Regions from separate parts of the Franconibacter daqui genome, predicted to be linked through region 4. Evidence: predicted binding sites of a transcription regulator. Region 4 holds the regulator's gene; each other region holds the start of a gene.

The links. The regulator CRP, encoded in region 4, controls carbon source genes, mostly activating them, when cyclic AMP is high. The targets are predictions, from matches to a motif close to ATGTGANNNNNNTCACAT.
Region 1: a site for CRP is predicted at 6,165-6,182, ahead of rhaB (rhamnulokinase). Genes of this name have one in related genera too.
Region 2: a site for CRP is predicted at 5,074-5,091, ahead of psiE (phosphate-starvation-inducible protein PsiE). Genes of this name have one in related genera too.
Region 3: a site for CRP is predicted at 5,373-5,390, ahead of adhE (bifunctional acetaldehyde-CoA/alcohol dehydrogenase). Genes of this name have one in related genera too.

What each region holds. Positions count from the first base shown of each region.
Region 1 is NZ_BMKJ01000007.1:68,877-76,981, reverse strand. It holds gene IEX01_RS19045 (sugar ABC transporter ATP-binding protein) at 1-1,228, opposite strand, end outside; gene rhaS (rhamnose ABC transporter substrate-binding protein) at 1,358-2,350, opposite strand; gene rhaD (rhamnulose-1-phosphate aldolase) at 2,450-3,274, opposite strand; gene IEX01_RS19030 (L-rhamnose isomerase) at 3,284-4,540, opposite strand; gene rhaB (rhamnulokinase) at 4,537-6,009, opposite strand; partial or broken gene rhaS (HTH-type transcriptional activator RhaS) at 6,310-7,061, shown strand; gene rhaR (HTH-type transcriptional activator RhaR) at 7,135-7,989, shown strand.
Region 2 is NZ_BMKJ01000008.1:28,423-36,527, reverse strand. It holds gene malK (maltose/maltodextrin ABC transporter ATP-binding protein MalK) at 1-991, opposite strand, end outside; partial or broken gene IEX01_RS19820 (extracellular solute-binding protein) at 1,361-1,975, shown strand; gene malF (maltose ABC transporter permease MalF) at 2,076-3,620, shown strand; gene malG (maltose ABC transporter permease MalG) at 3,633-4,523, shown strand; gene psiE (phosphate-starvation-inducible protein PsiE) at 4,611-5,024, opposite strand; gene IEX01_RS19800 (aspartate/glutamate racemase family protein) at 5,174-5,821, shown strand; gene IEX01_RS19795 (GNAT family N-acetyltransferase) at 5,822-6,346, shown strand; gene IEX01_RS19790 (acyltransferase) at 6,339-6,803, shown strand; gene IEX01_RS19785 (YjbH domain-containing protein) at 6,967-8,105, opposite strand, start outside.
Region 3 is NZ_BMKJ01000001.1:1,693,787-1,701,891, forward strand. It holds gene IEX01_RS08035 (ABC transporter ATP-binding protein) at 1-10, opposite strand, end outside; gene oppC (oligopeptide ABC transporter permease OppC) at 22-930, opposite strand; gene oppB (oligopeptide ABC transporter permease OppB) at 944-1,864, opposite strand; gene oppA (oligopeptide ABC transporter substrate-binding protein OppA) at 2,061-3,689, opposite strand; gene IEX01_RS08055 (YchE family NAAT transporter) at 4,488-5,135, opposite strand; gene adhE (bifunctional acetaldehyde-CoA/alcohol dehydrogenase) at 5,606-8,105, shown strand, end outside.
Region 4 is NZ_BMKJ01000004.1:346,031-354,135, forward strand. It holds gene IEX01_RS15530 (YccS/YhfK family putative transporter) at 1-1,814, opposite strand, end outside; gene crp (cAMP-activated global transcriptional regulator CRP) at 1,879-2,511, opposite strand; gene IEX01_RS15540 (OsmC family protein) at 2,820-3,224, shown strand; gene IEX01_RS15545 (phosphoribulokinase) at 3,246-4,115, opposite strand; gene IEX01_RS15550 (YheU family protein) at 4,230-4,448, opposite strand; gene IEX01_RS15555 (hydrolase) at 4,449-5,465, opposite strand; gene IEX01_RS15560 (NUDIX hydrolase) at 5,577-6,296, opposite strand; gene prs (ribose-phosphate diphosphokinase) at 6,494-7,351, shown strand; gene IEX01_RS15570 (nicotinate phosphoribosyltransferase) at 7,363-8,105, shown strand, end outside.

The DNA of each region.
Region 1 (8,105 bases), on a different contig from region 4:
TGACCACCTTTTGCTGGTTGCCGCCGGAGAGCGTCTCCACCGGCTGGCGCCAGCTGAAGGCTTTAACCTGCAAGCGGCGGGCGTACTCTTCGGCAAGCTGCCACTCGCGGTCGTCATGCAGAATGCCGTTGGGGTTCAGCCGCTTAAGCTGCGGCAGGCTAATGTTCTGGCTGATGGGCAGCTCGATAATCGCCCCCTGTTTCTGGCGCTCTTCCGGCACGCAGACAATGCCCGCTTCGATGGCGTCCGCCGGCTGGCGGAACTGCGCCGTTTTGCCGTTAAGGATGATTTCGCCGCTGGCAGGGCGCGTCACCCCGCACAGCGCCTGCATAAGCTCGGTGCGCCCGGCGCCCACCAGCCCGTAGAAGCCGAGGATTTCGCCTTTGCGCAGCGAAAAGCTGATATGGGCAAACTCTGTCGGATGGCAAAGGTCTTTGACCTCCAGCACCGTTTCGCCCGGTTCGCAGGCCACTTTCGGGTAGGTTTGCGTGATGGCGCGCCCCACCATCATCGCCACCATTTTCTCTTCGGTGATGCCGGCAATGTCGCCTGCGCTGACAAACGCGCCGTCGCGCAGGATGGTGTAGTGGTCCGCCAGTTCGAAAATTTCATCGAACTTGTGCGAGATAAACAGGATGGCTTTGCCTTCCTGCTTCAGGCGCTCGACAATCTGATAAAACTCCAGGATCTCATGCTGGGAGAGGGCGGCGGTGGGCTCATCCAGAATCACCACCTGCGCGTCGAAAGAGAGCGCCCGGGCAATCGCCACCATATGCCGCTGGGCGATGCTTAAGGTTTTCAGCACCGCGCGCGGGTCGATATTCACCTCAAGGCGCCGCAGGATATCGCGCGCCTGCTGGTGCATGGCGGCCCAGTCGAGCTTTTTAAATAGCCCGCGATACAGATAGTGGCCGACGAAAATGTTCTCTGTCACGGTGAGCTCGTCAAACAGCACCGTTTCCTGATGGATGGCGGTGATGCCGACCTTGTGCGCCGCTTCCGGGTTGGGCAGGCTGATGGGAATCGCTTTGTAGAGCAGTTCGCCCGCGTCCGGCTGGTAAATGCCGGTCATTACCTTGACCAGCGTGGATTTGCCCGCGCCGTTTTCGCCAATCAGCGCCGTCACGCGACCGGGCCAGAGATCGAGCTGTACGTTCTCAAGCGCACGCACCCCAGGGAAAACCTTGGTGATGCCCTTAAGCGACAGCAGAGGGGTGGATGCCGTCATGCTGATGCTCCTTTTTCTGAGCGACCATAGCCGCGGCGTTTTTCGCCAACGCGTCTACGGTCAGGAGGTTGCAGGGTGGGTAAGCGACGCGCCACCCACCGTTCAGTGGCCTTGTTCGGCCGTACCGCCTCAGAAAATCTTCGAGAACTTATCAATATTGCTGGCATCGTAGACGAACGGCTCCGCCATCGCCCCGTTGCCTTCGGCATCGAGCTTCACTTTGCCGAGCTTGCCCATGCTCGCTTCGGTTTTGGTCGCCGACCCTTTCACCAGGTCATCCGCCAGATAGGTCGCCGCATAGCCAAGATCGATAGGGTTCCAGATGGCGAAGCTTTTCGACGCGCCCGATTTCACCGCCCCGGCCATTTCAGACGGCAGCCCCAGGCCCGTCACGTAGACCTGGCCGATTTTGCCCTGGTCTTTCACCGCCTGCGCCGCCGCCACAATCCCCACCGAGGAGGGTGAGACGATCACTTTCAGGTTGGGGTAAGACTTCAGCAACCCCACCGCTTCGCGGTAGCTTTTATCAGAAAGGTCGTCGCCATAGGCCACCGTCACCAGGTTGACCGACGGGTAGTTCGGCAGCACCTTTTTCATCTCGGCAATCCAGGTGTTCTGGTTCGTCGAGGTGGGGGTGGCGCTTAAAATCGCCACGTCGCCTTTTTCGACGTTCAGCGCTTTCAGCGCGTCGGCGGCGAGCCTGACGTTGGTTTCGCCAATCAGCGCGTTGTTGGAGGGGTTGAGGTGGATCTGGCGGCCCTCTTTCGCCACGCCGGAATCCCAGGAGACGACCTTAATGCCGCGCTGCATCGCTTTTTTCAGCACCGGCACCACAGCGTCGGGATCGTTGGCGGAGATGGCGATCGCGTCCACACCCTGGGCGATCAGTCCGTTAAGCACTTCGATCTGCGCTTCGGTGGTGGTGGTGGTGGGGCCGGTGTAAATGACTTTCACATCCCCCAGTTCTTTAGCGGCTTCCTGAGCCCCTACGTTCGCTGCTTCGAAAAACCCGTTGCCGAGTGATTTCGCCACCAGGGCGATTTTCACTTCGGCCAGGGCGGAACCGGACAACGCCAGGGTGGCAACGGTGAGTGTACAACCTAAAATCGCTTTTATTTTCATTTGCTTGTACTCCACGTAGTGACGCAGTTTGCAGGTAGAGAGGTTCACGATCGTCTAAGGCCGCCCTGTGGCGACCTGAGCGTCGGGCGATGTTGTTATTTAAAGGGCAATGGCGCCGGCGTGCGGGGTAACGCCGAAACGCTCCCCCAGCGCAATTAATTCTTCACGGGTAATGGTCTGTTTCATACCCCCCATAGCGATGACTTTGACCAGGATTTCCGCCGACTTTTCCGCGGTGTCGATAAGGCCGAAGGCGTCATCCAGCGTCGGGCCGGTGCCGAAAATGCCGTGGTGCGGCCACAGCACCAGGGTGTGGGTTTTCATCTGTTCCGAGGTGGCGGTGCCGATGCCGTCGGTGCCCGGCACCATCCACGGCACGATGCCGACGCCGTCGGGGAAGACCACCAGGCACTCGGTGCTGCCTTCCCACAGCATGCGGGTGAAGCGTGCTTCATTAAGCTCCAGCACGAAGCTCAGGGCGATAAGATTGGTGGCGTGGCAGTGCATGATCACCCGGTCTTTGCCGCCGGAAACCGCCTTGCGCACCGCGTGCGACTGGAAGTGCGAAGCAAGCTCTGAGGTCGGCAGGCCGCCGTTGGTCAGCCCCCAGTGGAGGTGATAGGCCATGCCGTCGTCGGTGATTTGCAGCAGCACCAGCGTGTCCGCCGGGTCGAGCTGCACGTTGCGGAAAAATTTTCCCGAGCCGGTGACCAGGAACCAGCAGCCCGCCAGCTCCGGGCGGGGTTCGCTCAGCTCCACGCAGCGCGGCTGCGGGTAAAACTCGTTGCGATAAGGCTCCACGTCGGCGGCCTCCAGGCGCAGGCTCACGTTGCCGCCGTTACGCTCGTCCCAGCCCTTCAGCCACATATCGCTGGTGGCTTTCACCATACCCTGTACGAACCAGGAAGAAAGAATGCGTTGCATGAGTGCTCCTTAGCGCTTGCTTAAGACGTGTTGTTCATAGTGACGGACGGCGGTAAGCCAGGCGGCGTCGGCCGGGGCGTCGTGCTGCTGGCAGTACATCTCCCAGACCGCCTGCCACGGCAGCGATTTTTGCTCTTCCAGCAGCGCCAGGCGGCCGGTGTAATCGCCTTCCCGCTCCAGCTGGCGCAGCAGGGCGGTAGGCTCCAGCAGCGCGCGCAGCAGCGCTTTTTTCATGTTGCGGGTGCCAATCACCCAGGCGGCGATGCGGTTGATGGAGGCGTCGAAGAAATCCAGGCCGATGTGCACGCGGTCGAAGAGGTCGTGGCGGATAATTTCGCTGGCGATGGCCTGGGTTTCGTCATCCAGCAGCACGACGTGATCGCTGTCCCAGCGCACCGGGCGGCTGACGTGCAAAAGCAGGCGCGGCACGTAGAGCATCGCGCTGGAGATTTTGTCGGAGATAACTTCAGTCGGGTGAAAATGACCGGCGTCCAGGCAAAGTGCGGTCTGGCGACTGGCGGCGTAACCCAGACAGAACTCGTTGGAGCCGACGGTGTAGCTTTCCGCGCCGATGCCGAACAGCTTGCTCTCCACGGCGTCAATATGGTGCGCCGGGTTAAGCTTTTCGCTAATCACCTCATCCAGCGCCGACAGCAAGCGTTGACGCGGCGCCAGACGGTCCACCGGCATATCCTTCATGCCGTCCGGGATCCAGATATTCATCACCGACGGGGTGCCGAGCTGCTCGCCGAAGTACGCGGAAACGCGGCGGCTCGCCTGGCAGTGCTCAATCCAGAACTGACGAATTTCCGGGTTGGCGTGCGAAAGGGTAAAGCCGTCGGCGCTCAGCGGGTGCGAAAAGCAGGAGGGGTTGAAGTCGAGCCCCAGCTGTTGTTTTCTCGCCCACGCGACCCAGTTTTCAAAGTGCTGCGGCTTGATCTCGTTGCGCGCCACCGGGGCGTCGGCTTCCCGATAAATAGCGTGCAGATTAAGGCGCTTCGGTCCTGGGATCAGGCGCATCGCCTGTTCGAGGTCGGCGCGCAGTTCATCGGCGTTGCGCGCTTTGCCCGGGTAGTTGCCGGTGGCCTGAATGCCGCCGGTCAGCCCGCCCTGCGGGTTCTCAAACCCGGCGACGTCATCGCCTTGCCAGCAGTGCATGGAGACCGGCAGGCGGTCGAGCTGGCGCAGCGCCTCGTCGGCGTCAACCCCGACGGCGACGAAGCGCTGTTTCGCCAGTTCCCAGGCCTGATGAATGTGAGTGGTCATGCGCAAAGCTCCTTACGTGTTTTTGGGTTGTGCTGAAACTGCGCAACGAAGCGGGCAATTTCGCTGTCTGTACGGGGAAGAAACGCCTCCTGCGGCTGGCTGGCGGCGATGAGCCGGCGGAAATCATCCACATCCGCTATTTCATCAAGCGCCATCAGCTGGCAGCCGATATTGCCAAGGGTGGAGGCTTCCACCGGCCCGGCGGTAACCGGGATGCCGCAGGCGTCGGCGCAAAGCTGGTTTAAGAAGCGGTTCTGGCTGCCGCCGCCCACGATATGCAGACGGGTAAAGGGCTTGCCGCGAAGCTGCGCCAGCTCCTGCAGGACCTGCGCATACAGCAGCGCCAGGCTGTCGAAGATGCAGCGCGCCAGCTCCGCCGCGCTTTGCGGGACGGGCTGGCCGCTTTCCCGGCAGGCGGCCTGAATTTCGTCGCTCATGCTCTGCGGATTGATAAAGCGGTCGTCGTTGGGGTTAATCACAAACCGACAGGCCGGAAGCTGCTGCGCCTGCTGGATAAGCCCCGGCAGGTCGCTCACGTTCTGTTCTTTGGTTACGCGTTGCAGCAGCCACAGCCCCATAATGTTTTTCAGCACGCGGTAGCGCCCTTGCGCGCCGCCTTCGTTGGTGATGTTGGCGGCCAGCGCCTGCTCGCTGGCGTACGGGGTGCTGCTCTCAAAACCCATCAGCGACCAGGTGCCGGAGGAGATCCAGGCGGCGTCGCTATCCTGCAAAGGCGCGGCGATAACCGCGCTGGCGGTATCGTGAGTGGCGACGCACACCACCGGCACAGACCGGCCTTCACGGCAAACCCAGTGGCCGATAACCTTGCCCGGACGGGTGGGCGCGCCAAACCAGCGCGTCGGCACGCCCGCCCACGCCAGCAGCGTTTCATCCCAGGCGCCGGTGTGAATGTTGATCAGTTGCGTGGTGGTGGCGTTGGTGTATTCCCAGTTCAGCTCGCCGGTAAGGCGGTAGCAGAGGTAGTCGGGCATCAGCAGCGCGTGCTCGGCCTGCGCCAGCAGTTCCGGTTGCTGTTCGGCGAGCGCGCGTAGCTGATAGAGCGTGTTAAACGGTAGAAACTGAATGCCGGTGCGACGATAGATAGCTTCGCGGCCCAGTTCTGCGCATGCCCGCAGCATCACCCCTTCCGTGCGGCTGTCGCGATAGGAAACCGGCAGCCCGACGCGGTTGCCCGCTTTATCCAGCAAGACGAAATCCACGCCCCAGGTGTCGATGCCGATACTGTCGATAGCGTTTGCTTCATCGCAGGCTTTCTGCAACCCAATACGTATCTCGCCCTCCAGCACGTCCACGTCCCAGGTAGCAAAGCCTTCAAGAGGCTTAAGGCTGTTGGCGAAGCGGTGGATTTCGCGCAGTTGCAGGCCGCAGGTCGCGCTGTCGTAACGCGCCAGCATCACGCGACCGCTGGAGGCGCCCAGGTCAACGGCAACGCTATGGCGAAGAGTCATGGCGGGTATCCTTGTCTGAATCGTTACCCGCAGTTTAAAAAGGCGCGCAGCCCGTTACCTTCACGTTACTGACAGCGCGAAACCGCGGCTGGCAACAGAACAAAGGTAAACGTGAGGGATTTCACAGTTCAGCGTTTAGAGGGCGAAGCATGGCCCTGTGAGCTTCGCCGCATTTCTGGATCTTTCCTGTCGTTTCTTAAAAAACGTGCGCAGTTTGCGCGTTTTCCTGTCGGAAATTTAAGGTGAGGCGCCGGGCGGTTAACTACTATCACGCTACTTTCTGGTGCGAAGGAGGCGAACATGACGGTCTTATACGGCGCTGATTTTTTCCCGTCGGGCAATGCCACGGTAGCGATTGAACCGCGGCTGCCGCAGGCGGCGTTTCCAGAACATCATCACGACTTCTGGGAAATCGTGATTGTTGAGCACGGCACCGGTACTCATATTTTCAACGGCCAGCCCTATACGCTAAGCGGCGGTTCCGTTTGCTTTGTGCGCGACCACGACCGGCACCTTTTTGAGCACACCGAAAACCTCTGTCTGACGAACGTGCTTTACCGCGCGCCGGATGCGTTTTCGTTTATCGCCGGGCTGGAGCGGCTGCTGCCGCAGGAGCAGGACGGCAACTACGCCTCTCACTGGCGGGTGGGCCAGCAGGTGTTGCAGCAGGTGCGCGGGCTTATCGAACAGATAGAAGCGCTGGGCGAAGCCGCCGATACCCCCGCCATCGCTAACCGCGAGATCCTCTTTATGCAGTTGCTGATTTTGCTGCGTAAGAGCAGCCTGGCGGAAAACAGCGGCAAAGCTGACGAGCGGCTTAATCAGATGATCGCCTGGCTTGAAGACCATTTCGCCGAGGAGGTGTGCTGGGAGCAGCTCGCCGATAAATTCAGCCTCTCCCTCAGAACGCTGCACCGGCAACTGAGAGCGTGACCGATATTGCTTACCAGTGCGGCTTTGGCGACAGCAACCATTTCTCCACGCTGTTTAAGCGCGAGTTCTGCTGGTCGCCGCGCGAAATTCGTCTTGGGCGCGACTGCCCGTTTCAGTAACGCGAGACAAATCACCCTCTTACGCGCCAAAAACGTCGATACTTTCTGACTATTTAGCTTCCAGGGGCGTGTTGTGGCCGACCAGGTAATCCTCAAAAAAGATGACTTTTTCGCCACCGCCGTCCAGGCCGTCGCGGTGGCGGATCGCTATCCGCAAAATGTCTTCGCCGAGCATTCCCACGACTTCTGCGAACTGGTGCTGGTGTGGCGCGGCAATGGCCTGCACGTGCTTAACGACCGGCCCTGGCGCATCACCTGCGGCGATCTCTTTTACATTCGCGCCGAAGACCGCCACAGCTATCAGGCGGTGAACGACCTGGTGCTGCATAACATCATCTATTGCCCCGAGCGGCTGCGCCTCAACGTGGACTGGGCGGAGCTTTTGCAACCGCCGCGCGGCAGCGAAGCGCGCTGGCGGCTGGGAAGTCAGGGGATGGCGCAGGCGCGCCAGCTCATCAACCAGCTGGAGCATGAGAGCGTGAAGCCCGATGCGCTGTCGCAGTGTCTGGCGGAGAGCCTCTTTTTGCAGCTTTGCATCACGCTGCGCCGCCACCGTTATCAGCCCGCCGACGACGCGGCGACGGAGCAGGGCGAAACGCTCGATCTGCTTATCGCCGCGCTCGGTAAAAGCCTGGAAACGGATTTTGACCTGGCGCGTTTTTGCGAGCGTCACCAGGCGCCGGAGCGGCCGCTGCGCCAGCTTTTCCGCCAGCAGACCGGCATGACCATCAGCCAGTACCTGCGTCAGCTGCGCATCTGCCAGGCGCAATATCTGCTTCGCCATACCGAGATGCTGATTAGCGATATCGCCTCGCGCTGCGGCTTCGAAGACAGCAATTACTTCTCGGTGGTGTTTACGCGTGAGACGGGCGTAACGCCGCGCGTATGGCGCCAGCAGTTCGGCGTTTCTCTTAATAAAGCGTCGTAAGGCCCTGTTTCATAATTTGTTTCACGTAAATGAGTGTGAAGCATGGCCGGAGTTAAAAGTTTTCCGAAAAATTAAGAAGCAAGCGCCATATCACCAGAAGAGCTGCAAGCCCCGCT
Region 2 (8,105 bases), on a different contig from region 4:
CGTTCTGGCGGTAAACCAGGTTCTGACGCAAAGCCGGGATCTGGATATGTATCTGAGTCTCATGGCCGAGCTGTTCGACCACCTGCACTTCGCCTTCGAGAGTGACGTCGGCGATATCGCTCGGCAGCAAGTGTTCCGGGCGGATGCCAAGAGACATATTGGCGCCCACGTTCACGCCTTCGCTGTCCACCGGCAGCCAGACATGCTGGCGGTTCGGCAGCTCGACCTGCACCTGATCGATGGCGGTGGCGGTCACTTTTACCGGCAGGAAGTTCATTTTTGGCGATCCGATAAAGCCCGCGACGAAGCGGTCCGCCGGGTAGTGATAAAGCTCAAGCGGCTTACCCACCTGGGCGACGCGCCCGGCGTCGAGCACCACGATTTTGTCGGCAAGCGTCATCGCTTCCACCTGGTCGTGGGTGACGTAAATCATCGTGCGGCCAAGTCGCTTGTGCAGGCGGGAGATCTCAATGCGCATCTGCACGCGCAGCGCGGCATCGAGGTTAGAAAGCGGTTCGTCGAGCAGGAAAACGCTCGGCTCCGCCACCAGCGTACGGCCAATCGCTACGCGCTGGCGCTGGCCGCCGGAAAGCGCTTTCGGACGTCTGTCCAGCAGATGCGCGAGCTGCAGCACTTCCGCGACCTGCGTCACCTGCTGATTAATGGCGTCTTTCTTCACCCCTGCGAGTTTCAGGCCAAAGGACATGTTTTCAGCAACGGAGAGATGGGGATAGAGCGCATAAGACTGAAACACCATGCCCACGCCGCGCTCGGAAGGCGGCACGTCATTCATGCGTTTTTGTCCGATATGCAGGTCGCCGCTGGTGATGGTCTCCAGCCCGGCAATCATGCGCAGCAGCGTTGATTTGCCGCAGCCGGAAGGCCCGACAAATACCACGAACTCCCCTTCGGCGATATCCAGGTTGATGTCTCGCGACACCACAACCTCGCCCCAGGATTTAGTTACATTGCGCAGCTGAACGCTTGCCATCCCTCTCTCCCTTTAACCTCAAACTTTTCACTGAAAACAGCCAGGATGCCGTGACTATGCGGGATTCATAAAGCACGGAAATCCTCCACCCCCTGGCTTTTTTATGGGGGAGGAGGCGGGAGGATGAGCGACTCGCCTCTGCCACGCCAGGCCGCGGCTGGCGGGGATTTTCGTGATGGAGCCTTCAAAAAACGAGGCGCATTTACGTGCGCTGCGCCACATAACCTGCGTTTATGGAATCGCGATCACACTCTGAGGGGGTGGGGCGTAGAGCAAAGGAGGATGAGAAGCGCTTGTCAGATGCCCAGACTGGTACAGGTAAAGCCATTACGTGTATCCACGCGCAAACCCTCAAAAAGGATGGGAGTGTTTGAAAAGGACACCGGTATCAAGGTGACGGTGGAGCACCCGGATAAGCTGGAAGAGAAATACCCGCAGGTCGCCGCCACGGGCGACGGCCCGGACATTATCTTCTGGGCCCATGACCGCTTCGGCGGCTACGCGCAGTCCGGCCTGCTGGCGGAAGTCAGCCCGGATAAAGCCTTCCAGGACAAAATCGTGCCGTTCGCCTGGGACGCCGTCCGCTACAACGGCAAAATCATCGCTTACCCGGTGGCAGTGGAATCGCTGTCGCTGATCTACCATCGCTGCCGATGGCGGTTACGCCTTTAAATTCGCCGACGGCAAATATGACGTGAAAGATGTGGGCGTGGACAGCGCGGGCGCCAAAGCGGGCCTGAACTTCCTGGTCGACATGATCAAAAACAAAAACATGAACGCGGATACGCCTCGACCAGGTGAACAAGGACAAACCGCTTGGCGCCGTGGCGCTGAAATCTTTCCAGACGAAGCTTGAGAAAGATCCGCGCATCGCCGCCACCATGAAAAACGCCGAAAACGGCCACAGCGGTTATTAACGCAGTAAGCGGTCGCCAGACCGTCGACGCGGCGCTGAAAGACGCACAGAGCCGTATCGCTAAGTAATTAACTCCGGCGGGCGGCGCGTTGTCCGCCCGCCATTTAATGACGGCGGCGTGCCGTCGCCAGGCAACACAAGTATTCATTGCAGTTGAGGAAGAACCCCATGGATGTTGTTAAAAAGACCCACTGGTGGCAAAGCGATGCGCTGAAATGGGCGGTTGTCGCGCTGCTCGGCCTGCTGGTGGCCTATCTTGTGGTATTGATGTACGCCCAGGGGGAGTACCTGTTCGCCATCATGACGCTGGTGTTAAGTTCCGCCGGCCTCTATATCTTCGCCAACCGCCGCGCCTATGCGTGGCGTTATGTTTACCCGGGCTTTGCCGGAATGGGGCTGTTTGTCCTCTTTCCGCTGGTCTGCACTATCGCCATCGCTTTCACCAACTACAGCAGCACCAACCAGCTCACTCAGGAGCGCGCCCGGGAAGTGTTGATGGATCGCAAATACCAGGCGGGGAAAAGCCTTAACTTCGGTCTTTATCCGCAGGGGGACAAATGGCAGCTGGCGTTAACCGACGGCGAAAGCGGCAAACATTATCTCTCCGACGCCTTCAGTTTTGGCGGCGAGCAGAAGCTTACAATGAAAGAAGCGCAGGTGCTGCCGACAGGCGAGCGCGCCACGCTTCGCGTTATCACCCAGAACCGCCAGGCGCTGAACCAGATAACCGCCGTGCTGCCGGACGACAGCCAGCTGGTGATGAGCTCGCTGCGCCAGTTCTCCGGTACCCGGCCGCTCTATACGCAGGCTGAAGACGGCACGCTCACCAACAACCAGAGCGGCGTGAAGTACCGTCCGAATAACGATATCGGCTTCTATCAGGCCATTAACGCCGACGGCAACTGGGATGGCGAAAAGCTCAGCCCCGGCTATACCGTGACTATCGGCTGGGATAACTTCCTGCGCGTCTTTACTGATGAAGGCATCCAGCAGCCCTTCTTCGCCATCTTCGTCTGGACGGTGGTGTTCTCAACGCTGACAGTGCTGCTGACCGTCGCCGTCGGTATGGTGCTGGCCTGCCTGGTGCAATGGGAGGCGCTGAAAGGCAAAGCGGTTTACCGCCTGCTGCTGATTTTGCCTTACGCCGTGCCGTCGTTTATCTCCATTCTTATCTTCAAGGGCCTGTTTAACCAAAGCTTTGGCGAGATAAACATGATGCTGAACGCGCTGTTTGGCATTAAGCCCGCCTGGTTTACCGACCCGACCACCGCGCGCACCATGATAATCATCGTCAACACCTGGCTTGGCTATCCGTACATGATGATCCTCTGCATGGGGCTGCTGAAGGCTATCCCGGACGATCTCTATGAAGCCTCGGCGATGGACGGCGCCGGTCCGTTCCAGAACTTCTTTAAAATCACGCTGCCGCTGCTGATTAAGCCGCTCACGCCGCTGATGATCGCAAGCTTCGCCTTTAACTTTAATAACTTCGTGCTCATTTTGCTGTTAACCAACGGCGGACCGGACCGTCTTGGCACGACCACGCCTGCAGGCTACACGGATCTGCTGGTGAGCTATACCTACCGCATCGCCTTTGAAGGCGGCGGCGGTCAGGACTTCGGCCTCGCGGCCGCCATCGCCACGCTGATTTTCCTGCTGGTGGGCGCGCTCGCGATTGTTAACCTCAAAGCCACGCGCATTAAGTTCGATTAAGGAGGACGACACATGGCTATGGTTCAACCGAAATCCCAGAAGCTGCGCCTGCTGGTCACGCATCTGCTGCTGCTGGCGTTTATCGCCGCCATTATGTTTCCGCTGCTGATGGTTATCGCTATTTCGCTGCGCCCCGGCAACTTCGCCACCGGCAGTTTGATCCCGGAACAGGTTTCCTGGGAACACTGGAAACTGGCGCTCGGCTTTAGCGTAACGCACGCCGACGGCCGCGTGCTGCCGCCGCCCTTCCCGGTGCTGCTGTGGCTGTGGAACTCGGTGAAAATCGCGGGCATTACCGCAGTCGGCATCGTGGCGCTCTCTACCACCTGCGCTTACGCGTTCGCCCGCATGCGCTTCGCCGGGAAATCGGCGTTGCTCAAAGGAATGTTGATTTTCCAGATGTTTCCAGCGGTGCTGTCGCTGGTAGCGCTCTATGCGTTGTTCGACAGGCTCGGTCAGTACGTTCCGTTTATCGGCCTGAACACCCATGGCGGGGTGATCTTCGCCTACCTTGGCGGCATCGCGCTGCACGTCTGGACGATAAAAGGCTATTTCGAAACCATCGACGGGTCGCTGGAAGAAGCGGCAGCGCTGGATGGCGCAACGCCCTGGCAGGCCTTCCGCCTGGTGCTGTTGCCGCTCTCGGTGCCTATCCTTGCGGTGGTGTTTATTCTGTCGTTTATCGCCGCCATCACCGAAGTGCCGGTCGCCTCGCTGCTGCTGCGTGATGTGAATAGCTACACGCTGGCGGTAGGGATGCAGCAGTACCTCAACCCGCAAAACTACCTGTGGGGCGACTTCGCGGCGGCGGCGGTGCTTTCCGCCATTCCCATCACCGTGGTCTTCCTGCTGGCGCAGCGCTGGCTGGTCAGCGGCCTGACGGCGGGAGGCGTAAAAGGTTAATTTGCTTTCATCAACGTAGTGCCACTGTAACCCTCAGTCTTATCCCTGACTTGTTTTCTATTTTCGGCGGCCCCTGGGCCGCCATTTTTATTCGCGCTTCAGTCGCTTTGAATTACACAGCCACAGGGCCAGCACCAGCAGCAAAATCGCGCCGGAATAAATCAGCACGTCCATGGGCGATTTATGGTCGACAATAATCAGCCGCACGATAGCGGTAATGCCGATGTAGACGAAATAGCGCAGCGGAAAGTGAAAGCCGGACTGGAAATATTTCACAATCAGGGCAATAAACTCAAAGTAGAGGAAATAGACCACCAGCCCTTCCACCAGCTCATATTTGCTGGCCTGCTCATTGGGCGAAAAGAGCACATCGGCAAGGTGCAGCGTCTCCTTGCCAAGAAAAATCACCAGGATAAGACCCAGGCTCATCAGCCCCAGGTTAAGCACCGTCTGGAGGATGGTAGAGATAAGCTCTACCCGTGCGCGCGAAGAGATGAACATCATAACTGCACCTCATAATCTGCGTTCCCGAGGCTGTTATACGTGAAAAATGTGACATAGATCCATATTTTTTGTTTATCTTTTGCGCAGGTCGTCTCGCTCTACCACAGTTAGAGGTTTTGTTATTCATTCTTTCAAAAGGGAAAACAATGAAAATTGCCTGTCTGCATACGGCGCAAAGCAACGTCGACGTTTTTGAGCAAGCGGCGCGGGACCTGAATATTCCCGAAGGCACGTTAAAACATCAGGTGATGGCGCATCTGCTCGCCCAGGCGGAAGCGGCAGGCGGCATGACGCCGGAAATCGAGAAAGAGACCATCGCCGCCCTGGCGGAGCTGCGCACCGATGCCGATGTGGTGCTGCTCACCTGCTCCACGCTGGGCTCTGCGGCCAACTACCTGGCGCAGGACCCGGGCATTGTGCGTGTCGACCTCGCGCTGGCGCAGGAAGCCGCCAAAGCGGGAGAGCCCATCGTGGTGCTGTGCGCCGCGCCCACCACCATTAAACCCACCGCCGCGCTGTTTCGTGCGGTAGCGCCGAAGGCGCCGCTGGCGATAGAGCTTATCCCGCACGCGTGGGAGACATTTAAGGCCGGCCAGATGGCGGAGTACTTCAAGTTGATAGCCGAACGGGCGCAGCAGGCGCTTGATGAAGGGGCAGGTTGCGTGGCGCTGGCGCAGGCTTCGATGGCGGGCGCGAAAAACCTGCTTTCACACCCGAAGGTGCTGACCAGCCCACACAGCGCGCTGCGCCGGGAGTGGACGCGCCTGCAGGCTATTTTTGGCACGGAGGCGTAAATGCACCTGACATTTCGCCACGCTACGGTTGATGACGCCCCGCTGCTAAGCGAAATGGGGTCTTGTACCTATCGTCATCACTTCGCGCATTTATGGCGCCGCGAAGAAGAGCTCAATGATTTTATCGCCGCGGAATATAGCGTAGCGGCGCTGCAGCAAAGCCTGAGCGCTGTCGGCACCCGCTGGCTGATTGCCGAAGCGGAGCGCCCGGCAGGCTTCGCAAAAATATCCTGGCGAAAACCTGTGCCGGAGCAAACGTATACCGGCGCTCTGCTGCACAAGCTTTACCTGATGCCGGGTGAGACGGGCAAAGGCTACGGCGAGCAGTTCTGGCAGGCTATCCTGCGCGAAGCACGGGCAGAGAATGAACGCTGGCTGTGGCTGGAAGTGCTGGAGGCGAATGCGGGAGCGCGCCGTTTTTATGACGCCCGGGGAATGAAGATGCTCACGCAGACGATATTCAGCAGCGCCACGCAGCAGAGCGTGCTGTTTGTTATGGGGAAAGCGCTTGATGAACATGCCTGAGGAGCCGACGCGCCGCAGCGTTGGCGTAAAAAACGTCACCGTGGGCCGCAACGTGGTGATTTACGAGCCCGCCAACCTTTACGACTGCGAACTGTGCGACGGGGTCTTCATCGGCCCGTTTGTCGAGATCCAAAGCCGCACGCGCATTGGCCGCAACACCCGCGTTCAGTCGCACGCCTTTATTTGCGAGTCAGTCGTCATTGGTGAAAACTGCTTTATCGGCCATGGGGTGATGTTCGCCAACGATATGTTTCGCGAAGGCAAACCCAACCCGGACCGTGAAAGCTGGGGGAAAATCGTGATTGGCGATAACGTGTCGATTGGCAGCGGCGCCACCATTCTCGCCGTTTCCATATGCGACGGCGCGGTCATCGGCGCAGGCAGCGTGGTGACCAAATCGCTTACCGAGAAAGGGGTCTACGCCGGTAACCCGGCGCGGCTTTTGCGCCGGCTGTAGCGTTGCTACCCTCACCCAGCCCGCTTCCAGGGAGGAAGGGGGAGAAAAACGCGCGGGTCTGTGGCGCGCTCTTGCCCTTGCAGAAAAAGTCCCTCCTGACCGGGTCGCCAGCCACGCCCCTCTCCCCTGTGGGGAGAGGGTTAGGGTGAGGGGTGATGCCCGCTTAGCGGAAATTCACGCTCTTATCGCTGGTCATGCTGTAGAGGTCAAACTTACGGCCCAGCATCTGGCCGCCGTCGCGGGTGAGTGGCGTCCAGCCAATCGCCGCGCGGCTGCGCGTTGCGCCACCGGAGAAGAGATCGAACGGCACGGAAACGTAAACCCCTTTGGTGAAGTCCCCTTCACCGTACTCATCCGGCGAAACGTTGGTGATAGTGGCGTAACCGCCGACCACGATGCCGCTGTCGAAGTGTTTGGCTATCTCCAGCGTGCCGCCTTTGTCGCCCGCCAGATATTGCCCTACGCTTGCTTTAATCAGCACATCCTGGGCAAACGGCGGCGTCCAGTAGGCGGTCAGATGACCGGTTTTCACGCTGTAGTCAGTGAACTTCATCATGTTCTGCGGGCTGGTCCAGTCGCGCTGTTTCACGTAGTTCGCATCCAGACCAAAGGCCCAGTTGCTGTCCACCGGACGATAAAGCACTTCCGCCCCCGCGCCGCCGTACATCGTTTCCAGATAACCGCCGTAAACCTGCCCGTACCAGCCGTTCCCCAGGTACTGGAAGTAGTTGGCCTGGGCGTTGTTAACGTAATAGTCATTCTCTACATACTCACGTACGTGGGTGCGCACGCGTGGCAGCGCCGAGTCGTTCGGCGGGTTGGTGTAGTTAAACTTGCCATAGTTGTTGGCAATGTTGGCGAACAGGCTGCCGGTCGTCAGCAGGTGATCGGTTAGCCACAAATCCGCCGTGGCCATCACGCCCACCTGATACATGTAGAAGTTTTCCGGCCCGCCGACAGACTGGTTCAATACCGGATTGAGCGAGAAATTAAAGCGCGGCTTCTCAATGTACCAGCCCTGCTCGGTGCTTTCCGGCACCACCGGCTCCATGCGTTTTTGCACCAGCTCCGTTTCATGGCCGAGCGGCTCGCCTTCCAGATGACGCTTCAGGCTCGCCACGTCGGTTTCCGTGGTAACCTGCGGCATGTTGAGGCGCGTTTCGGTGACGCGAATAGTGCGCACCCCTTCCGGCAGGTCGTTCATGATGATGCGGTTCGCGCGCTCAATGCCTTCCTGCGAATCGCGGTATTTGGACTGCTCGCCGGTCACGTACAGCGTGTCGCCTTTTACCTGAATCTGCG
Region 3 (8,105 bases), on a different contig from region 4:
TCGTGCTCATGGCGGCACTCCTTAACGATCTTTCGGGTCGAGGGCATCACGCAGGCCATCGCCGATAAAGTTAAAACAAAACAGGGTGACCACGAGGAATCCTGCCGGAAAGAGCAGCAGCCAGGGTGACACTTCCATGGAGTTGGCGCCGTCACTCAGCAGCGCCCCCCAGGAACTCAGCGGCTCCTGCGTGCCGAGGCCCAGGAAGCTCAGGAAGGACTCAAACAGGATCATGCTTGGCACCAGCAGCGAAGCGTAAACCACCACCACGCCCAGCACGTTTGGCACGATATGCCGAACCACAATGCTGGCGGTAGAAACCCCGCCTACCTGGGCTGCTTCGATAAACTCTTTGCGCTTAAGGCTGAGCGTCTGGCCGCGCACGATGCGCGCCATATCCAGCCAGGATACCATGCCGATGGCCACAAAGATGAGCAGGATGTTCTGACCAAAAAAGGTGACCAGCAGGATAACGAAGAACATGAACGGGAAGGAGTTCAGGATCTCCAGCAGGCGCATCATGACGGAATCCACTTTGCCGCCGAGGTAACCGGAAAGCGAACCGTAAAGCGTGCCGACGATGACCGCCACCAGCGCCGCCGCCACGCCCACCATCAGCGAAATGCGCCCGCCTATCGCCACACGCACCAGCAGATCGCGGCCGGAAGAGTCGGTACCGAACCAGTGGCCGGATTCGGTATCCGGCGGGCTCGACATCATTCCCCAGTCAGTATCGAAGTAGCTGAATTGTGAAAGCATCGGCGCGAGCGTGACGAACAACGCAATCAACGCCAGTACGACCAGGCTCGCGACCGCTGCGCGGTTATGCACAAAGCGACGACGCGCGTCCTGCCAGAGGCTGCGCCCTTCTACTTCCAGTTTTTCACTGAAGTTTTCCAGCGCCTCGCTGTTTTTCTTACTCAACATCATGGCGACTCCAGCGTCAGTAACGGATTTTCGGGTCGATGACGGCATAAAGCACATCGACAATGGCGTTAAAAAGGATGGTCAGCGCGCCGACCAGGATAGTCAGGCTCAGCACCAGCGAATAGTCGCGGTTCAGCGCTCCGTTAACGAAAAGCTGGCCGATACCCGGCAGACCATAGATAGTTTCGATAACCATCGAGCCGGTGATAATGCCGACAAACGCCGGGCCCATATACGAGAGCACCGGCAGCAGCGCCGGTTTCAGCGCATGACGCAGGATAATCCGACGCATCGGCAGCCCTTTCGCCCGCGCGGTGCGGATGAAGTTAGAGTGCAGCACTTCAATCATCGAACCGCGCGTAATACGCGCGATACTGGCGATATAGGCAAGGGAGAGCGCCACCATCGGCAGGATCATAAATTTTAACGCCCCGCCATTCCAGCCGCCGCCGGGAAGCCACTGCAGCGTGATGGCGAATATCATGACCAGTAGCGGGGCTACGACGAAACTCGGTATCACTACCCCGGTCATCGCAATGCCCATTACCGTGTAATCCCATTTGGTATTTTGTTTAAGCGCTGCAATCACGCCCGCCGTTACGCCCAGAATGACCGCCAGCAAAAAGGCCGCGGCGCCGAGTTTCGCGGAAACCGGAAACGAAGAGGCCACAAGATCGTTAACGGAATAATCTTTATATTTGAATGACGGCCCGAAATCTCCGTGAGCCAGCTGTTTCAGGTAACTGAAATACTGAGTCAGAATCGGATCGTTTAAATGGTATTTCGCCTCGATATTCGCCATGACTTCTGGCGGCAGCGCACGCTCGCCGGTAAAGGGGCTGCCCGGCGCCAGACGCATCATAAAGAAGGAAATAGTGATAAGAATAAAGAGTGTCGGAATCGCTTCCAGACAGCGACGTAGTATAAATTTCAACATTGCCCGTACCTTCTGGCATGTGCCTTTGAGTAAAGATGAAAAAGGAGCCTGCGCCAGACGGCTTTACGGCTCCAGGGCACAGTGGCGCGAGTGCAACTTTCTTATTCACGCGACGGCGTTTATTTCCGCCGCAGGTTATGCGGCGGAAAAGGTTACCGCTGCGAGAAGAGAAATTGTTTCGCCCCACGCATTGCCATTAGTGCTTGATAATATAAAGGTTCTTAACGTAGATATTATCCATCGGGTCTTTACCGGTATAACCACCCACCCACGGTTTCACCAGACGGGCGTTCACGTAGTAATAAACCGGCACGATCGCGGAGTCTTTATCAAGCTGTTCTTCCGCTTTCTGATAAAGCGCGGTGCGCTGCCCTTCATCCGTCACCTTCAGCGTATCGCCGATAATCTTATCGAACGCTTCGCTCTTATAGTGCGCGGTATTGTTTGAGCTGTCAGAGAGCATGGTGTTCAGGAAGGAAGTCGGTTCGTTGTAATCCGCACACCAGCCCGCACGCGCTACGTCGAAGTTGCCCTGATGACGGGTATCCAGGAAGGTTTTCCACTCCTGGTTTTCCAGCTTCACGTTCACGCCGAGGTTTTTCTTCCAGATGGAAGAGACGGCGATAGCCAGTTTCTTGTGCAGATCGGACGTGTTGTACAGCAGGTCGAACGTCAGCGGCTTATCCGCCGTGTAGCCTGCTTCCGCCAACAGCTTTTTCGCTTCCGCGTTACGCTGTTCCTGGGTCATTTTGAACCAGGCGGGTTCGGTCAGCTTCGCGCCGTCGGTATAAGGCGGGGTGTAGCTATAAGCTGGCAGGTCGCCCTGGTTTTTCACTTTGTTAACAATGATATCGCGATCCAGGCCCAGTTTCAGCGCGGCGCGAACGCGCGGATCGTTAAATGGCGGCTTCTGGTTGTTGATTTCGTAGTAGTAGGTGCACAGGTACGGGTCAACGTGCACCTCTTTAGGGATCTCTTTTTTCAGCTTCTGGAAGAGTTCGATCGGCATGTTGTTATAAGTCATGTCGATTTCGCCGCTGCGGTAGCGGTTTACGTCTGTCACTTCAGAAGAGATAGGCAGGTAAGTAACCTGGTTGATAACCGTTTTCGCGTTATCCCAGTAATTGGTGTTGCGCTCGAGCACGATGCGCTCGTTCACTACCCAATCTTTGAGCTTATAAGCGCCGTTCGAAACGATATTGGCAGGCTGCGTCCATTTTTCGCCAAATTTCTCTACAACGGCTTTAGGTACCGGCGACATCGAGGAGTGCACCAGCAGCTTATAGAAGTAAGGAACCGGTTCGGTCAGAGTGACTTCGAGAGTATTATCATCGATCGCTTTAACGCCAAGTTCAGTCGGCTTCTTTTTACCAGCGATGATGTCGTCGATATTCGCGATATGACCATATTGCAGGTAGCTTTCATAAGGTGAAGCCGTGTTCGGATCGGCCAGACGCTGCCAGCTGTACACGAAATCTTGCGCCGTTACCGGTTCGCCGTTGGACCACTTCGCATCTTTACGCAGATGGAACGTCCAGACTTTGAAATCTTTATTTTCCCACTTTTCCGCCACGCCCGCGCTCGGGTGCCCGTCCACATCAGTCACCAGCAGGCCTTCAAACAGGTCGCGGTTGATATTGGATTCCGGCACGCCTTCAATTTTGTGCGGATCGAGGGATTGCACTTCAGAACCATTGTTGCGCACCAGCGTTTGTTTTTCCGCCAGTTGCACACCTGCAGGCACATTCGCAGCCATTGCGTTAACCGCGATTAGCGCAGAAAGAATTCCCGCCGCTACCAGACTTTTTTTTGTGATGATGGTCATTGTGATAATACTCCAATCATTATAATTACTGGCCCTGAAGCCAGCCTCTTGCTGCCCTTTTGGGCGCCTGTACAGCGCAGGAGCGATTTGCCGCTGTCAGGTTTTTCTTTTTTTTACTGCTTGCTATCACCGACTTTATTTATAACGACCACTCGTACGGCGGTCTTTACGTCGATTCCTGGCTTCTCTTCCCCTGTCTGAAGAGAAGCGAGAGGATGGCGAACCTGCCGCCCGAAAACGCTTTCAGACAAAAAGCATTCTCATTAACTAATAATTTGCAGCCGAATGTTTTGGCCGGAAGGTATCAAAAGCGACAATCCTGCGCCAATAGAATTTACAAATTTGTTAAGCATTTCTCTTTTAGAGAGGCCAAAAACGATATTTAGCGCTACTCCAGGAGAAGTTAAATCTCGATAAAAACATTAACAATCAATGCGTTACGCTTATAAAATGGGCTTGCGGTTACGCATTTTGAACCCCGTCACACAAAATCACATAAAATTAACATTTGTCTATTTTTTAGCACATTCATCTGCTTTGCGAATGAAATTACTAATAACATTTCAGTTATCCGTCAGCAAGAACAAGAGTATGGTGTGAGAAAAATAACAAACCTTTTGCTCTCTTTCTGCACGCCGGCTAACAACAGCTGTTAGCAACGTATTGATTTTAAATAACTAAGCTGATGCATTCTTTTTTGCTATGACAATGTTGCATTTGGTCGCATACAAGACGAAATGCTAATGAAGTCGCAAAAAAAAGCGGAGCCGGAGCTCCGCTTTTTCAAATGAAAGCGATTTAATTAAGCAAACCTGGAAAGATAGCTTTCAGACCCGTCACAATAAACTCGATGCCAAGGGCCATTAGCAATAGCCCCATAATACGCGTTATCACGTTAATGCCGGTCTGACCCAGTAAGCGCACAAGCCACGGAGCAAGACGGAAAACGCCCCAACAGCAGAGGGCAAAAACAGCAATAGCCAGTGAAAATCCCACCATATAACCCAGGCTGTGGTAACGCGTTCCCCAGACGATGGTTGAACTTATCGCGCCCGGTCCCGCCATCAAAGGAAGCGCCAGCGGCACTACGCCCACGCTTTCACGAATTGCGGTTTCTGATTTCTCTTGTTTGTTTTGCTTATCCTCACCCAGCTTGCCGCTAATCATCGACATAGCGATAGTGACAACCAGTATGCCGCCCGCGATACGGAAGGAATCTATAGAAATACCGAACAATTGCAGGATGGCATCGCCCAGAAAAAGCGACGTCCACAGAATGATGGCGACAGAGAGGTTGGCAGTAAGGTTCGTCTTATTACGGGCCACCGCGGTTTGGTAACTGGTCATGCTAATAAAGACGGGGATAATCCCAACCGGGTTAACCAGCGCAAAGAGCCCGATAAAGAACTTAAAGTAGGTTGGCATATCTAAGAAAGAGTGGGCCACAAGAACTCCAGAAATGAGCCATGCAAAAGACTCGCGTAATGTAAAGGAAAAGGCCCACGTACGCTACGCTGATCCGCAGGGCAATATTCTTCTTATTCCTTTTTCAGGAAAACGAACCGCTCTTGTTATTTATTTGTTGTAATTATGGTAACGTAATTTATATACGCTGTAGCTAAGCTATTACACAATGCTGTAATACTGAAATATGGCCTGCTGAAAGGAGTCAGCATGGATATAAATTGATCCTGATCACGTTTTGCCTACTCAGAAGTGAGTAACCTGATTACGCCGCCAGGGAATAACAGCGAGCTTCAGGGCTGTGAGGGTAAGGCTCTTTTAGTAAATCAGCGTGGTGTCATTAGCTATTGCGTTGTCACATCCTGTCTGTTACGCGTGCTGTTTGGTCTAGCTTTATAAGTGATTCAAACAGCTGGTTTACTAAAAGAGTTTAACATTATCAGGAGAGCATTATGGCCGTTACTAATGTCGCTGAACTTAACGCCCTCGTCGAGCGCGTAAAAAAAGCCCAGCGTGAATACGCCAACTTTACTCAAGAACAGGTCGATAAAATCTTCCGCGCAGCCGCTCTGGCCGCCGCAGATGCTCGCATCCCCCTCGCTAAAATGGCCGTTGCCGAATCTGGTATGGGTATCGTCGAAGATAAAGTGATTAAAAACCACTTCGCTTCTGAATATATCTACAACGCCTACAAAGACGAGAAAACCTGCGGCATCCTGGAAGAAGACGATACCTTCGGCACTATCACTATCGCCGAACCCACTGGCATCATCTGCGGTATCGTTCCGACGACTAACCCGACATCCACCGCAATTTTTAAAGCGCTCATTAGCCTTAAAACACGCAACGCTATCATTTTCTCTCCGCACCCGCGTGCGAAAAACGCCACCAATAAAGCAGCTGATATCGTGCTTCAGGCCGCAATTGCTGCTGGTGCGCCAAAAGACATTATCGGTTGGATCGACGAACCTTCAGTTGAGCTGTCTAATCAGCTGATGCATCACCCGGATATCAACCTTATCCTCGCCACTGGCGGTCCGGGTATGGTGAAAGCCGCATACAGCTCAGGTAAACCGGCAATTGGCGTAGGCGCAGGCAACACGCCAGTCGTTATCGACGAAACCGCCGATATCAAACGTGCCGTGGCGTCCATCCTGATGTCCAAAACCTTCGATAACGGCGTTATCTGCGCATCTGAACAATCCGTTGTCGTTGTTGATTCTGTGTATGACGCTGTGCGCGAACGTTTCGCCACCCATGGCGGCTATCTGCTTCAGGGCAAAGAACTGAAAGCCGTTCAGGATATCATCCTGAAAAATGGCGGCCTGAACGCGGCTATCGTAGGCCAGCCTGCGACCAAAATCGCTGAAATGGCAGGCATCAGCGTACCGGCTGGCACCAAGATTCTGATCGGCGAAGTAACTCTCGTGGATGAAAGCGAACCGTTCGCACACGAGAAACTTTCCCCGACTCTCGCCATGTACCGCGCAAGAGACTTCGAAGACGCGGTAGTGAAAGCGGAAAAACTGGTTGCAATGGGCGGTATCGGTCATACCTCCTGCCTGTACACCGACCAGGATAACCAGCCGCAACGTGTCGCGCACTTTGGTCAAATGATGAAAACCGCGCGCATCCTCATCAATACCCCGGCGTCGCAGGGCGGTATCGGTGACCTTTATAACTTCAAACTGGCGCCTTCTTTGACGCTGGGTTGCGGTTCCTGGGGCGGTAACTCCATCTCTGAAAACGTGGGTCCGAAGCACCTGATCAACAAGAAAACCGTTGCCAAGCGAGCTGAGAACATGTTGTGGCATAAACTTCCGAAATCTATCTACTTCCGCCGCGGCTCTCTGCCTATCGCGCTGGATGAAGTGATTACTGATGGTCACAAACGCGCCATGATCGTGACTGACCGCTTCCTGTTCAACAATGGTTACGCTGATCAGATAACCTCCGTGCTGAAAGCAGCAGGCGTCGAAACCGAAGTATTCTTTGAAGTTGAAGCGGATCCGACCCTGAGCGTTGTTCGTAAAGGCGCTGAACTGGCTAATTCCTTCAAGCCGGACGTTATCATCGCACTGGGTGGCGGTTCTCCGATGGACGCCGCGAAGATCATGTGGGTCATGTATGAGCATCCGGAAACCCATTTCGAAGAACTGGCGCTGCGCTTTATGGATATCCGTAAACGTATCTACAAATTCCCGAAAATGGGCGTGAAAGCGAAAATGATCGCCGTCACCACCACTTCCGGTACCGGTTCTGAAGTGACTCCGTTCGCCGTGGTTACTGATGACGCAACTGGTCAGAAATATCCGCTGGCAGACTACGCGCTGACCCCAGACATGGCGATCGTCGACGCAAACCTGGTCATGGATATGCCGAAGTCACTCTGCGCGTTCGGTGGTCTGGATGCGGTAACTCATGCCCTGGAAGCTTATGTCTCTGTTCTGGCAAGCGAGTTTTCCGATGGTCAGGCTCTGCAGGCGCTGAAACTGCTGAAAGAAAACCTGCCGGCTTCTTACCATGAAGGCGCTAAAAACCCGGTTGCACGTGAGCGTGTTCACAGCGCCGCGACTATTGCGGGTATCGCCTTTGCGAACGCCTTCCTCGGCGTGTGCCACTCTATGGCGCACAAACTGGGTTCGCAGTTCCATATCCCGCACGGTCTGGCCAACGCCCTGCTGATTTCCAACGTTATCCGCTATAACGCGAACGATAACCCGACGAAGCAGACTGCATTCAGCCAGTACGACCGTCCGCAGGCGCGCCGCCGTTATGCCGAGATTGCTGACCACCTCGGTCTTTCTGCGCCGGGCGACCGCACCGCAGCGAAAATTGAAAAGCTGCTGGTATGGCTGGACAGCATTAAAGCTGAACTGGGCATTCCTAAGTCTATCCGTGAAGCGGGCGTGCAGGAAGCGGACTTCCTGGCGCATGTTGATAAGCTGTCTG
Region 4 (8,105 bases):
GGCGTCAGCATATGGTGCTCGCGCGCCATCGTCGTCATGGCGTTGATATGCTCAACGATAAACTGGCTGTGCGTAACCCAAAGCTTCATATCATCCAGGTAGTGGGCGTTGAAGCCAGGCTCCTGCATCGCCTGGTTCAGCGAGTTATAAAGCGCGTTATGCGCCTGGTTGACACGCATCCGCTGCCAGGCAAGCGGCGCAGGCTGCGGGTCGTCGCTCAGGATAAGGCGCAGCGCCTCCTGGTCCGCCTCCAGCGCGTCGTGGGCGTTCTGGCGCAGCAGCCCGCTTTGCCACTGCGGCCACAGCCAGACCATACCGCCGAAAGCGATAAAGCAACCAATCAACGTGTCGATAAGCCGGGTGACGATAAACTGTTCGCCGTTCAGCGACAGCAGCTGTAAGGAGTAAACCGCCGTCACCGTGAAGCCAATCATCGCCCAGCCATAGTTTTTGCGAAGGATAAGGTAGCTAATGAGCGTGATAGCCAGCATCACCAGCAGCATGTAGCCCTGCGGCACATGCAGGTGCAGCGTGACGCCCGCGATGATTAACCCCGCCAGCGTGCCGGCCGCTCGCTGGAGAATGCGCACCCGCGTCGCCCCGTAGCCATTCTGCGTCACAAACATTACGGTCATGAGGATCCAGTACGGTTTGGGCAGATGGAACGCGTTGCCAACGAGGCTTGCGATGCTCAGCATCACTCCCAGCCGTGCGGCGTTGCGCAAAGCGGCGGATTTGAGCGAAAGGTAGCTTTTCAGCGCCGGGAATAGCGGCAGCCGTTTCTGCCGGTCGGCCATCAGGTCGCGGGCATAGAGTGGGCGCTGCGTGCGCAGGATGCGGGCGATGCGACTGAAGTGGTATTCGCAGAAATGCCCTACAAGGTTGTCCGGGTGCTGGCGGGCGATTTTCTCCAGCGCGGCGATTTGCTTATCCATGGCGAAACGCTGCGGATAACGATGGTAGAGGATGTCGTCGGCCATGACGCGCAGTCGCGCGCTGATGGTCTGTGCGTTCCAGCGGATCACCGCCTCGGCGTGGCTGCGCTCCACCAGCTTTTGCACCTCCTCCGGCTGATGCAGGCTGACCGAAATATGTTCTTGCAAATCCAGCGCCATCTGGAAGGTGCGCAGCAGACGCTTATAGCCGCTCTGTTTCCCGGCCGCCAGCATGTGCAACTGCTGGTAGCACTGGCTGATAAGGTCCACCACTTTTTGCTGATGCGTAAGCAGCGGGGGCAGGGCGGTCTCCGGGTCGGTATGCTGCGTCAGCAGGTTATATTTCGCTTCGCAATAGTCCGCCAGCTGGCGATACAGCAAGCTTAGCGACTCGCGAAGCGGCTGCTCGCGCCACAGCCAGAACCAGAACCAGTTAAACAGCCCGTACCAGAGCGTGCCGAAAATATAGAGCAGGATAGGCTCCCAGACCGGCATGTTCCCCGCAAGGCTTAGCGTAAAAATAGCGGCGATAAGCGAAGCGGGCAGCAGCCGGGCATGCAGCGAGCTTATCTCCGCCGTCACGCCAAGCAGCAGCGCCATGCCTAAAAAGATAAGCGGCAGCGGCAGATTGTCCGCCAGTAACAGTTGCACGGTAAAACTGCTGACGGCAAAGAGCGAAGCGCCGACCGCCAGACGTTTGAAAAAGCGCTTGTGGGGCGTATCGAGCCCGGCGATGTTGCAGCAGGCAGGCACCAGCGAAAAAAGCAGGCCCTGTTGCAGATGGCCCAGCAGTAACCCAACCGCCACCGGCAGACACAGGATCAGCGTCTGGCGCAGGGCGTAGTTCACTTCCGGGTGATAAATGAGACGGCGAAACATAGAGGTAAGTGTAGAAACAAAAACGGCGTGTTACCGAAGCGACACGCCGTTTTTTTAAGGCGGCTTAGCGGGTGCCGTAAACCACGATGGTCTTACCGTGCGCGGAGATCAGGTTTTGATCTTCAAGCATTTTCAGGATGCGGCCAACGGTTTCGCGGGAGCAGCCCACGATCTGGCCGATTTCCTGACGGGTGATTTTAATCTGCATGCCGTCGGGATGGGTCATGGCGTCCGGCTGTTTCGCCAGGTTGAGCAACGTCTGGGCGATGCGGCCCGTTACGTCGAGGAACGCCAGGTTGCCGACTTTTTCAGAGGTGACTTGCAGACGACGCGCCATCTGCGAAGAGAGGCGCATCAGGATGTCCGGGTTCACCTGGATAAGCTGGCGGAATTTTTTATAGGAAATCTCGGCGACTTCGCAAGCGGTCTTGGCGCGAACCCAGGCGCTGCGCTCCTGGCCCTCTTCAAACAGGCCCAGTTCGCCGATAAAGTCTCCCTGATTCAGATACGAGAGGATCATCTCCTTGCCCTCTTCGTCTTTGATCAGCACTGCCACTGAGCCTTTAACGATGTAATACAACGTTTCCGCTTTTTCACCCTGGTGAATCAGCGTGCTCTTCGATGGGTACTTATGAATGTGGCAATGTGACAAGAACCATTCGAGAGTCGGGTCTGTTTGCGGTTTGCCAAGCACCATGCGCTGTTATCCTCTGTTTAAACTGGCTCCAAAGACGGGGCGCGGGTCCCCCATCTGGCTTTGCAATCATTATCTTCCCGCATCCCGGGAAGTTGGCTGTCCATGTCGTCGCAGCCGGTAAATTGTCTTGTCCTCTGCATACATGCATAACATCAATGTATCGCCGCAGCATCCAGACTGTTTTAGCATAGCTTTTCATGGGTGTCTTCTATTGTCTCGTTTCAGCTTGACGCAGGTCGCCCTTCCGTTGCCTCTTTCGCAACTGGCGCGTAATCTGTCAAAAATTTTTATACATCGGAGTGATGATTATGCAGGCACGAGTAAAGTGGGTTGAGGGATTGACGTTTCTGGGCGAATCCGCTTCAGGGCACCAAATCCTGATGGACGGCAATTCCGGCGATAAAGCGCCAAGCCCGATGGAAATGGTGCTGATGGCGGCGGGCGGTTGCAGCGCTATCGACGTGGTGTCTATTTTGCAAAAAGGGCGTCATGACGTTCAGGATTGCGAAGTGAAACTGACCTCAGAACGCCGCGAAGAAGCGCCGCGGTTGTTCACTCACATTAACCTGCACTTTATCGTAACGGGTAAGGCGCTGAAGGAGGCGGCCGTGGCGCGCGCGGTGGATCTCTCCGCTGAGAAATATTGCTCTGTGGCGCTGATGCTCGGCAAAGCGGTCAACATCACCCACTCTTATGAGGTGGTAGAGGTCTGACTCGGGGCGGCGTCAGCCGCCTTATTCAATTTTTTTCCCTTCCATCAATCGCTGCACCAGCGGCAGCATGATTAATTCCATCGCCAGCCCCATCTTGCCGCCGGGAACGACAAGCGTATTGATGTGAGAAATGAAGGAACCCTGAAGCATGGCGAGCAGCCAGGGGTAATCGATGTCTTCAAGGTTGCGAAAGTGGATAACCACGAAGCTTTCATCGAGCGAAGGAATGCCTTTCGCCGCGAAGGGGTTCGACGTATCCACTGTCGGCACGCGCTGGAAGTTAATATGGGTGCGGGAAAACTGCGGCGTGATGTAGTTAATGTAATCTTCCATTGATCGCACCACGGAATCCATCACCGCCTCGCGCGAATGCCCTCGCTCGCTGGTATCGCGAATCAGCTTCTGGATCCACTCAAGGTTGACGATAGGCACTACGCCCACCAGCAAATCCACATGCTGCGCCACATTGTGATGCGGCGTGACCACGCCGCCGTGCAACCCTTCATAAAACAGCACGTCGGTAGGCTCCGGCAGCGGCTGCCAGGGCGTAAAGGTGCCCGGCACCTGGTTCCACGGCACCGCTTCATCATAGGTATGCAGGTATTTGCGCGATTTCCCCTGGCCGCTGCGTCCATACTCGATAAAGGTTTGTTCAAGCAGGCCAAAGTCGTTGGCGTCGGGGCCAAAATAGCTGATATGCCGGCCTAAATCGCGCGCCTTGCGGATAGCCATATCCATTTCCGGGCGCGTATAGCGGTGAAAGCTGTCGCCTTCCACTTCCGCAGCATGAAGGTTTAGCTGAGCGAAGATCTTACGAAACGCAAGGCTGGTGGTGGTCGTGCCTGCGCCGCTGGAACCTGTAACGGCGATAACCGGGTGTCTTGATGACATAGCGAGAACTCCATGGATACGCGAAAAAGGTACGCCACTGACGCCAGCGTTCCGGCGCTGGCGGAATAGTTTGCTTCGCTCTGGCGTCAGCCTGACAACAAGTCAGGCTGACCATCAGCCACGGAACTGCCCGCGCGGCATGATATTGACCGTTTCGTGCAGTTCAGACCACACCAGAACGGCTTCGCCGTTCTGTAATTGCCGCTTAACGTCGGCCACTTTTTGTTCGAGCGAACGTTCATGTTCACCATAATCGGTGCCTTCGCGCAAGACAAACGCTTCAATCAGGTTGTCCAGCGTCTCGGGCGGTAGGTCTTGCCAGGGAATGATCATTTATCGGTCCAGATAAGTCGTTAACCAGTCGGGAATACGCTTTTCCAGCCACATCTGCGGACGTCGCAGCGTGCCGCCAACGAAGCCTACATGTCCGCCATGATCGGTCAGTTGATACTCGATATTAGCAGGCAGCGTTTCACGTTGCGGGATCACGTGATGATCCATAAACGGGTCATCTTTGGCATGGATGATAAGCGTAGGTCGCGTTATCTGGTTCAGTAAAGGCAGAGCGCTACACTGGCGGTAGTAGTCGATGGCGTCGCGAAACCCGTGGATTTTCGAGGTAATGGCGTCATCGAAATCGCGGATGCGGCGCAGGCGCTTAAGCTGCGCCAGGTCTATCGGCAGCGTGCCGGGCCACGCCTTAAGCTTGCGGCTCGCGTTCGCCTTCAGCAGGTTCAGCAGATAGCGCTGATAAACGCGGGAGAAGCCTTTATCCATATGGTAGCTGCACGCTTCCAGCATCAACGGCGCGGAAACCACCACGCCCGCCGCCAGCGGAAAGTCTGCGTTCAGCTTCGCCATCAGGCAGGCCAGCATATTACCGCCCAGCGAAAAGCCCACCGCCGCAGTCGGCGCTTCGCCGAAGCGCCGGTTCAGCCAGTTCAGAAACCAGGTGCCGTCTTCGGTTTCGCCAGAATGATAGATGCGCGGCATTTTGTTCGGCACGCCGCTGCAGCCGCGAAAATGCATCACGACGCCAAGCCAGCCGCGCTGCTTCGCCGCATGGATAAGCCCATGCGCGTAGGGGCTGTGCAAGCTGCCTTCCAGCCCATGAAAAACGACCAGCCGGGGCTTGTGGCGAGCGGCTTGCGGTTCTTCGCTAAAGGCGAGATCGACAAAATCGCCGTCCGGCAAGTCGAGGCGTTGCCAGTGCGGCGTAAACTGTAGCCGACGGCGTAGCAGCCGCGGCAGCATGGTTTGCAGATGCGCGTTGCTCAGGCCCGGCATCGGCTGAAAATGTTGCGAGCCGGTGGGTGGAGCGGTCAGTTCTGCAGGGGTTATTTCGGCCATAGCACCAGATTAATGTAATGAGTTCGCGAATGACTATAACGATTGTTATTCATATTGTTGATGATTTGGTGCGGCGGGGCACGATAACGAACCGGGCGTTTGGAAAAAAGACTATTCCGCCAGCAGATTACGTGAGAAAAGGTGAATGTTGGCATCTGCCTTGCGTCGCCAGAGCCGCGCTTTGCGTGCGCCGGTCGCCACGCTTTCGCCGGTTTCTTCAAACATGCCGGAGGCTTCAAACCGGCGAATCAGGCTCTTACGCTGGATTGGCTGGCCAAGAATGATTTCCGTCGCCTCATGCAGCTGCGTCAGGGTAAAGCGCTCCGGCAGACAGTAGACCGGCAACAGCGAATACATGGTTTTCTGGCGCAGGCGATGAAGGGCTGCCTGGATAATCTCGCTGTGATCGAAGGCGAGTTCCGTGTTCGGCAGCGCCGATACCGGCACCCACTTCGCGTCGCTCACCGAGGCGATATGGGGCTGGCAATCGACCCAGGCGATAAGCGCAAACCAGGCGGCGGTCAGGCTCCAGCCGCGCGGGTCGCGCGTCGGGCCGGAAAACGTCTCCAGCTGCTCCAGCCAGGAAGGGCTGACCCCGGTTTTTTCGGTAAGCTTACGCAGCGCCGTGGCGTGGGTTGAATCATCCTTTTCAATATCAATAAACCCGCCTGGCAGCGCCCAGCGCCCCTGCTGCGGCTGTCTGGCGCGCTGTACCAACAAAACGCTTAGCGCCTGCTCCGCAATTGTGAACAGCACGCTGTCCACCGTCACCAGCGGCGAAGGAAAACGCGAGGGATCGTATTGCTGCAGGTATTCCGCTTCTGTCGTCATGGTCAGTTCAGGCTAATTGTCGGAGGGACAAGTTTAACAGTCTCGCTCTGTCGGGCAAAGTAAACCTTTATTTTATTAATAATCAGTATGTTAACTTCGCGGTGAGGAAAGCGCGAAAATTAGTGCTTGCCATTTAATGTCTCATGGACAATATTAAATGTGTCGCACGGACAATAACTAAATTTGAGGAGCGAACCATGATGCAGCCGCAACTGAAACTGGATGGTAAAGAGATAGAGGTTGAAACCGGGCGTTTTCCTGACGGCGCCGTCTGGGCGAAAGTGGCGGGCGAGCTGCCTGCCACGGCTTCGCTGATGCAGATTCGCGCCGCCGCCATGAAAAACATGGATGACTTCATGCTGCTGGCGCAACTGACTGAAGCGGTACGGCACGGCTGCGATGTCCGCTTCAGCCATCTTGAGCTGCCGTGGCTGCCTTATGCCCGCCAGGATCGCCATATGCAGCAAGGCGACAGCTTTGCACTGAAGGTTTTCGCCAGCCTGCTTAATCAACTGGCGTTCGACAAAGTTATTGTGCTGGACCCCCATAGCGAAGCGGCAGCCGCGGCTATCACTAATCTGGTAGCTATTCCTCAGGAGCGCTGCCTGCTACAAAGCGAAACGCTGAGCGCCGCGTTGCGCGCCGGAGAACTAATGCTGGTGGCGCCTGACGCGGGCGCGCTTAAAAAAATCCACGCCGTGGCGCAGGCTGTCGGTGCAGACGGGTTCGCTACGCTTACGAAACAGCGCAACGTAGCGACCGGCGAGCTAACCGGTTTCCGCCTGGTGGAAGGCGATGTAAAAGGCAAGGCGGCGCTGATTGTTGACGACCTGTGCGACGCCGGAGGCACCTTCATCGGTTCCGCTCAGGTGTTGCGCGATGCCGGCGCTCTTAGCGTCAGCCTGTATGTCACCCACGGCGTTTTCTCTAAAGGCGTGGAAAACCTGTTAAGCCAGGGAATCGATCGGATCTATACCACCACCTCGCTCGCAAGCGCTGAGCTTGCCGCGAATAATGTTGACGTGATTGATATCAATAAAATTTATAACGCTTAAGGAGAAAGAAAATGATGAACCCGATTCTGGCTATCGATGGTTACAAAGTTTCACACCGCGAGCAGTACCCGGCAGGAACGACAAAGGTTTATTCAAACTTTACGCCGCGCAGCGATCGTCATTTTCATTCTCCGGTAGCGGACGGCAAGCTGGTCTTTTTCGGCCTGCAGGGCTTTTTGCAGTGGTTCCTGGTTGATCTCTTCAACGAGCGCTTCTTTGCCCGTGACGAGCAAGAAGTGGTGGCGGAATACCAGACGGTTATGGACAGCTACATGGGCAAAGGGGCGGTCAGCGCTGAGCATATCCGCGCCCTGCACCAGTTGGGTTATCTGCCGCTGCACATCAAAGCACTGGATGAAGGCAGCAAAGTGGCGATGAAGGTGCCGGTCCTTACCATTACCAATACCCGCGATGAGTTTTTCTGGCTGGTGAACTACCTGGAGACGGTGCTTTCTGCCGAGCTGTGGAAAGCGTCGACCAACGCTACCATCGCGCACCACTATCGCCTTATCTGCGAGCGCTGGGCGAAGGAAACCTGCAGTGATGCGAGCCATCTCGATTTCCAGTGTCATGACTTCTCGTTTCGCGGCATGTCCGGGCTTCAGGACACCGCCCAGGCAGGCTGCGGCCACCTGCTGAGCTTTAAAGGCACCGACAACATCCCTTCCGTGCTTTACGCCCGCGATTACTACACCCAGGGCGAGGAGTACTTTATCGCGGCGTCGGTACCGGCGACCGAGCACAGCGTGATGTG